One region of the Arthrobacter sp. MMS18-M83 genome, then DNA from elsewhere that is predicted to be linked to it. Evidence: riboswitches for the same ligand, from Rfam matches in the RefSeq annotation. Region 1 holds a riboswitch; each other region holds the start of a gene.

The links. A riboswitch is a leader RNA that binds a small molecule or an ion and turns the genes downstream of it on or off. The one in region 1 is predicted to bind thiamine pyrophosphate.
Region 2: linked by a shared signal. The riboswitch ahead of thiO (glycine oxidase ThiO) and the one ahead of OW521_RS20840 (bifunctional hydroxymethylpyrimidine kinase/phosphomethylpyrimidine kinase) in region 1 are both predicted to bind thiamine pyrophosphate.
Region 3: linked by a shared signal. The riboswitch ahead of OW521_RS13480 (ECF transporter S component) and the one ahead of OW521_RS20840 (bifunctional hydroxymethylpyrimidine kinase/phosphomethylpyrimidine kinase) in region 1 are both predicted to bind thiamine pyrophosphate.

What each region holds. Positions count from the first base shown of each region.
Region 1 covers NZ_CP113343.1:4,411,336-4,413,592, forward strand. Annotated here, with positions in the region: gene OW521_RS20835 (Rne/Rng family ribonuclease) at 1-1,047, shown strand, start outside; TPP riboswitch at 1,156-1,252, shown strand; gene OW521_RS20840 (bifunctional hydroxymethylpyrimidine kinase/phosphomethylpyrimidine kinase) at 1,244-2,257, shown strand, end outside.
Region 2 covers NZ_CP113343.1:3,964,318-3,966,574, forward strand. Annotated here, with positions in the region: gene OW521_RS18765 (RNB domain-containing ribonuclease) at 1-152, opposite strand, end outside; gene thiE (thiamine phosphate synthase) at 190-879, opposite strand; TPP riboswitch at 906-1,025, shown strand; gene thiO (glycine oxidase ThiO) at 1,017-2,257, shown strand, end outside.
Region 3 covers NZ_CP113343.1:2,846,983-2,849,239, forward strand. Annotated here, with positions in the region: gene OW521_RS13475 (NUDIX hydrolase) at 1-666, opposite strand, end outside; TPP riboswitch at 849-985, shown strand; gene OW521_RS13480 (ECF transporter S component) at 1,060-1,692, shown strand; partial or broken gene OW521_RS13490 (ABC transporter ATP-binding protein) at 1,692-2,257, shown strand, end outside.

The sequences.
Region 1 (2,257 bases):
GACATCGGCGGAATCATCGTCATCGACTTCATCGACATGGTCCTGGAATCCAACCGCGATCTCGTGTTGCGCCGCCTGGTCGAGTGCCTCGGCCGGGACCGCACCAAGCACCAGGTTGCCGAAGTGACCTCGCTTGGCTTGGTCCAGATGACCCGCAAGCGCATGGGCACCGGCCTGCTTGAGGTCTTCGGCGAGCAGTGTGAGACGTGTGCTGGACGGGGAATCGTCACCCACGACGAGCCCGTGGAGCACCGCCGGGCCAATGTGGTGGCCGCCGAACACCACCACCCGCGCACTGAGTCACAGCCGGCCGTCCGCCCGGAGCAGCGCAAGCGCCGCCGCGGCAGGGGTACGGGGCAAGGGACAACTGAGCTCCCGCTGACCCCTCTGGCTCCGGTCCACGTCGAATCGACGGATCCCAATCGCCAGGCAGCAACCCGCGCTGCCCTCGCCACCATCGCGGCTGCCGCCCACGCTGCACACCTGCACGACGACGAGCTACACCACGCCGCGGATTCGCTCGCCGGCGGGCACGTAGCGGAAGCAACCCCGGTCCAGGCCCCCGCGGCCCCGGTCCAGGCTCCTGCCGCTTCTTCGAGTGGCGAGGAACGTTCAAAGCCTGTCCTGCGATTCGGCGGCGAGGAAGTGGCGTTGCCCTTCGTCCACCACGAAGAAGAGCCAGCGAGTGGCGCACCTGCCATGAGCTTGGATCTGTTGGCGCAGGCGTTCGCAGGCCTCGGCGAGGCCCCCGACACCGCGAGGATGGCGACAGAAGCCCAGGAAGCCCCCGCAGGGGCCTCCGCCGCTGCATCCGGGGAATCCTCGGAGTCGTCAGGATCGCCTGGACGCCGAGGTCGCCGCAACCGTAGTGCCAGCCGGGCCCAGGGTGCCGCCAACGCCACCGACGTGGAGCACCACGAGGTTGCCGCCCCTGCCTCCGGCGGGGCCGCGCACGAGGCCAAGGCTCCCGATGCTGCTCCGGCTAAGTCGACGGCGGCAGCGGAACCGATCATCCTCGGAGTCGGCGTGCCCAAGTCCGAGCTCTGAGCGAGTTACCCTGTCCGAAGCCCCGGCCGTTTCCGCTCCTGTGAAACCGCCGGGGCTTCGGCGTTGCTGGACATTTCAGCGGGCGCCGTGTGATCCGGGTTAAGCTAAAGGACTGACACGGGGTGCCGCGCACCAAGCCGGCTGAGACCAGACCCGTTGAACCTGTCCGGTTAGCACCGGCGAAGGGATGTCTCGTATGACTGTTTCAGCCCAATCAGCGGTCTACCCGCTCAAGGCCATCGAGCGCCCTATCCCCAGGGTCCTCAGCATTGCCGGCTCGGATCCTTCGGGTGGCGCCGGGATTCAAGCCGATCTGAAGAGCATTGCGGCCAACGGCGGCTACGGCATGGCCGTCATCACCGCGCTCACCGTGCAGAACACGCAGGGGGTCACTGCCGTCCATGTGCCTCCCGTGGCGTTCTTGCGCCAGCAGTTGGATGCCATTAGCACCGACATCACGGTTGATGCCGTCAAAATCGGCATGCTCGGGGACGCCGCGGTCATCCACGAAGTCCGCCGCTGGCTCGGCGAGGCGCGCCCCGCCGTCGTCGTGCTGGATCCGGTGATGATCGCCACCAGCGGCGACCGGCTCCTGGCGGAGTCCGCTGAAACCGCACTGCGGGAACTTCTGCCCCTCGCTGACTTGGTGACCCCCAACCTTCCTGAATTGGCCATGCTGCTTGGCGAACCTGAAGCCACTGACTGGGCATCGGCGCTGGAGCAGGGCAAACGCTTGGCTGCCGCCTGCGGAAACACCGTCCTGGTGAAGGGCGGCCATCTGCGGGGAGCCGACTGCCCGGACGCCCTCGTCAACACCGGGGGAGTCCTGAGCCAGGACGTCGTCGAGTTCGACGGCCTCCGGGTGGAGACCCGCAACAGCCATGGCACGGGGTGTTCCCTGTCCTCAGCGATGGCGACGGCGAAGGCGCGGCTTGGCGATTGGGAGTCAGCACTGCGTGTTGTCAAGCCCTGGCTCCAGGAGGCGCTGACCCAGTCCGAGGTGCTGGAAGTGGGGAAAGGCAACGGACCGATCCACCACTTCCACGCGCACCAGCACGCCCTCCAACCGGGTGCTTTCGCGGTCAGGATGTGGGACGCCGCCCAATCGGAACTCGAAGCGATCTACGGACTCGACTTCATCAGGGAACTGCGGTCCGGCGCGCTTGGTGAAGAGCAGTTCACCTACTACCTCTCGCAGGATGCCATCTAT
Region 2 (2,257 bases), 450 kb from region 1:
AGCGCGTGACCGGAAACCGCAGTTTCGGCGTCGCGCAGCGCTTCGATGGGATAGCCGGCAGGCAGCTCAAGCTCAGTTCGAAGCGCCGCCAGCGCCTCTGCGAGCGCGTTCGACGTTTCACTGAGATTCGGTGCTATCCGCTGATGTGACACGAAAGTCAGGGTAACTCCAAAATCTCCCGGAGTCTTGCTAAGCCGCCGCGGCGTCCAGGGCGGCAAGGAGCGCTTGGGCTGCGGCCGTTGGATCCTCTGCCTCAGTGATGGCCCGGACCACCACGATGCGGCTGGCGCCGGCTTGCACCACTTCCTCAACGTTGCTGAGATCAACGCCGCCGATTGCGAACCAAGGGAGCACAACGCCGCCCACTGTCTCCGCGTCTGCCTTCTTGATGGCCTCGGCAGCGTACTTCACGAGATCGAGCCCGACGGCGGAACGCCCGGGCTTGGTGGGGGTTGCCCACACCGGTCCGACGCAGAAATAGTCCAGGCCGCTGCGGCCAGGCGATGCGGCAATGGCAGCGTCAATCTGTTCGGGCGTGTGGGTCGAAAGGCCGATGATGGTGGGGTCGTGGAGCAGCTTCCGGGCCGAGCGCAGCGGGATGTCCTTCTGGCCGATATGGAACACCGGAGCGCCGGAGAGGGACGCGATATCTGCGCGGTCGTTAACGGCCCAGAGACGGCCGTGACGGTGCGCCACGGAATGCAGGACTTCCAGGAGTTCCAGTTCCTCGGCCGCTTCAATGGTCTTGTCCCGCAGCTGGATGATGTCCACGCCGCCCTCGAATGCGGCATCGACAAACTGCTCAAAGTCAGCCTGTTGCTTGCGGGCGTCGGTGCAGAGGTACAGGCGGGCGGTGGTGTGGACATCGTGCTGGGTCATGGAAACAGAGTAGTTCCTCTAAACTGGGCTGGTACCGCGGGAGCCGCGGCGGCAGTCACAATCGCCGCGCGGCTGAGAGGGCTTCAGCGCCGACCGCTTGACCTGATCCGGCTAGTACCGGCGTAGGGAAGGACTCCATGGACGAAATGAACACTCAGCACGAACCCCTGCACGCCGATGTGGCGGTGATTGGGGGCGGTGTGATCGGCCTCGGGATCGCGTGGGAGGCCCGCAGGTCCGGCCGCTCGGTGGTCCTCATCGACCCCGCGCCGGCCAGCGGCGCTACGTTTGCGGCAGCGGGCATGCTGGCGCCCGTCAGCGAACTGCACTACCAGGAAGAGGACCTCCTGGAACTCATGCTCGAATCGTCGGCCTTGTGGCCGGACTTCGAACGTCACTTGTCCGGCTCAAGTACCGGACGTAGTACTGGATACCGCACGACGCCGACCCTCGCCGTCGGCGCGGACGCTGCGGACCGCCGGGCGCTCGCCGACCTCCGGGACGTCCAGCTGGCCAACGGTTTGGTGGTGGAATCTGTGCCCCTGCGCGAGGCACGCGAACGTGAGCCGTTGTTGAGCCCCCAGATTTCCTGTGCCTTCCACATTCCCGGGGACCACCAAGTGGATCCGCGAAAACTTGCGGGTGCGATTGTTGGCGCGCTGGGAGACCACCAACCAGGTGACTCCAGTTGGGTTGAGGGGGCCGAGGATGGCTTTGCGGTCCGCAACAAGGCGGCGAGCCTTCTGTGGGAGGACGGGCGCGTCGTCGGGGCTGAGCTCGAGTCAGGCACACGGGTGCTGGCCAAGGAAACAGTGGTGGCCAACGGCCTGCACGCTGCCCGGTTGAACGGACTGCCGGATGGCTTGTCCCTCCCGCTACGCCCCGTGTACGGCGACATACTGCGGCTGCGCGTTCCGGAACACCTTCGGCCCCTGGTTACCGCAACGGTCCGCGGGATGGTGCGGGGGGTGCCGGTCTACATCGTCCCCCGGGAGGACGGGACAGTGGTGATCGGCGCAACGCAACGCGAGGACGGCTTGTCGACTTCGGGTGGATCCGCGAACTCGGTGTCGGCCGGTGGGGTATACCAATTGCTCCGCGACGCGCAGGTGCTGGTACCGGCCGTAGCAGAATTGGAACTCCTGGAAGCCACTGCCCGCGCCCGTCCGGGGACACCGGACAACGCACCCCTGCTGGGAAGGGTGGCAACAGGCGCCGGCCCCGAAGGAACTGAAGGCGCAGTGCACGGCCCCATCGTGCCCGGCCTCATTGTGGCCAGCGGCTTCTTCCGGCACGGAGTGCTCCTGACCCCGGCAGCCGCGAAAATCTGCGTCGGACTCATGGACGGCACTGGCGATCCACGCTGGAACAAGTTCCG
Region 3 (2,257 bases), 1.6 Mb from region 1:
CACAGCCTCCACCGTGCCGAGAGCGAGCAGTTCATCCAGCAGGACCAAAGTGGGCGGCATGAGCTTGAGGGTTCCCGCGGCCTCGGCATCCAGGATTCCACGGACTGGCATCCACAGTGATGACGACGCCTCCGTCGTCTGGTGCCGCGGCTCAGCCCCAACTGACGGGCAGGCAACGTAGAAGTACGTGTCGAAGCGCTTGGGCTGGTCTTCCGGAGTGACCCAGTTGGCCCATGGGCGGAGGGTGGCGGCGTCGAGCTTCAGCCCGGCCTCTTCGAACACCTCACGTTGCGCGGCCGCCAGCACCCGGCCGGCGTTGTGCCGAGCCGATGCAGGCTCGACGGCGATGCTGCTCCGGTGCCATGCTGCGGCATGCTGCTCAACGACGTCGTCCGTGAAGTTCCAGCCGGTGCTGTCCGCATGATCCACCCGGCCCCCGGGGAAGACGACCATGCCCGCGGCGAAATCCATCGTGGACACCCGGTGCTGGACGAACACTTCCAGATCGCTCACGGCACCTTCGGAAATCGCCGCACCGCCGGCACCTTCAAAACGGGCCGAACCTCCAGGGCTCGCGGGAATGGGCGCGTCGCGGACAAGGATCACGCTTGCGGCGAGCCTCGGTTCGGCCACGGTGGTGCTGTTCGCTTCGCTAGTGCCTGTCAAGACCGCTCCTTTGCCCTGCTTGCTGCGTCGGATTCTGCTGGATCATTCTCCCAGCTTCGGTGGCCGCCCGCGCCATTTCGGGCTTGCCCGCGCCGGCCCTGCGAGTGATCCAGCAGAATCCGTCGCTTTCCGCTCGGCAACCCCGCCAAGGTGTAAACTGAACCACGCCCAAAAGGGTTGATTGATAGCGACAGGGGAGCGCCGCCGTCGGGCTCGCAGCAATGCGGCACGGAGGAGGGGCGCTGAGAGTGCGGACAGCCGCAGACCCTCGAACCTGATCCGGCTAGTACCGGCGCAAGGGAGTCGAGTTCTCATAGTGTCCGGAACCGGCGGCGGAAGCCGTTCGCAGGCAAACCGGAAACACTTTCCCCTCCTGTTCCTCAGGAGGACAAAATGACTGGTATTTCTGCAAGGCCGGGCCTCACCAAGCCTGGATACAACTGGCGCGTCGTGGACATCGTCGTGGCAGCACTGATCTCCATCGCCGGCGGCGTGATCTTCTGGGCTTGGGACCAGATGGCCGCGCTGGTTTCGACCCCGATGAACGCCGCCTACCCGCCCGTGACCGGCATCATCGCCGGCGGCTGGATGATTCCGGCCGTGCTGGGCATGCTCATCATCCGCAAGCCGGGTGCGGCAATTTTCTGTGAGACGGTCGCCGCCACCAGTGAGCTCATCATGGGTTCCCAGTACGGCACCACTGTGTTGATCTCGGGCCTGCTCCAGGGGCTCGGTGCAGAACTCATCTTCTTGGCATTCATGTACAAGAAGTTCAACCTGCCGGTATCCCTGTTGGCCGGAGCCGGTGCGGGCCTGTTCTGCGGGCTGAACGACTCCTTCCTGCCGTGGGGCTGGAACATCGCCTACGAAGCCGTCGACAAGCTCGCGTACATCGCGTTCTGCACGGTTTCCGGTGCCGTCATTGCCGGCGCGCTGGCCTGGATCGCCACCCGCGGCCTGGCCAAGACCGGGGTGCTGAGTGCGTTCGCGTCCCGCAAGGCCGCCTCGGAGCCCGTCTTTTCCTGATGCCCAGTCCTGATTCCGGCACCCCTGCTGTGGTGCGACCCGCCGCAATTTCCGCGCAAGGTTGGGGCTGGCGGCACGCGGGCCGCACCACGCAGGCTATCCACGCCCTGGACCTGGACATCCGTCCGGGGGAGCGGGTTCTGCTGCTTGGCCCCTCGGGCGCGGGCAAGTCGACGCTCCTGCATGCCCTCGCGGGCGTGCTGGGCGAAGAAGGCGACGACGCCGACGAAACCGGCTCGTTGCTGGTGGACGGCGTCTCGCCGAGGGCCCAGCGGGGACGTGCCGGACTCATGCAGCAGGACCCCGAAACCCAGGTGGTGCTTTCCCGCTTGGGTGACGACGTCGCCTTCGGTGCCGAGAATCTTTGCGTGCCGGGGAAGAGATCTGGAAGCGGGTCCATGAAGCGCTCGACGACGTCGGGCTTCGGAATAGTGCCAGCGGCAGCTTTGCGCTGGACCACCCGACGTCGGCCCTCTCCGGTGGGCAGAAACAGCGCCTCGCGCTGGCTGGCATCCTGGCGATGCGGCCAGGCTTGATCCTCCTGGACGAGCCGACCGCCAACCTG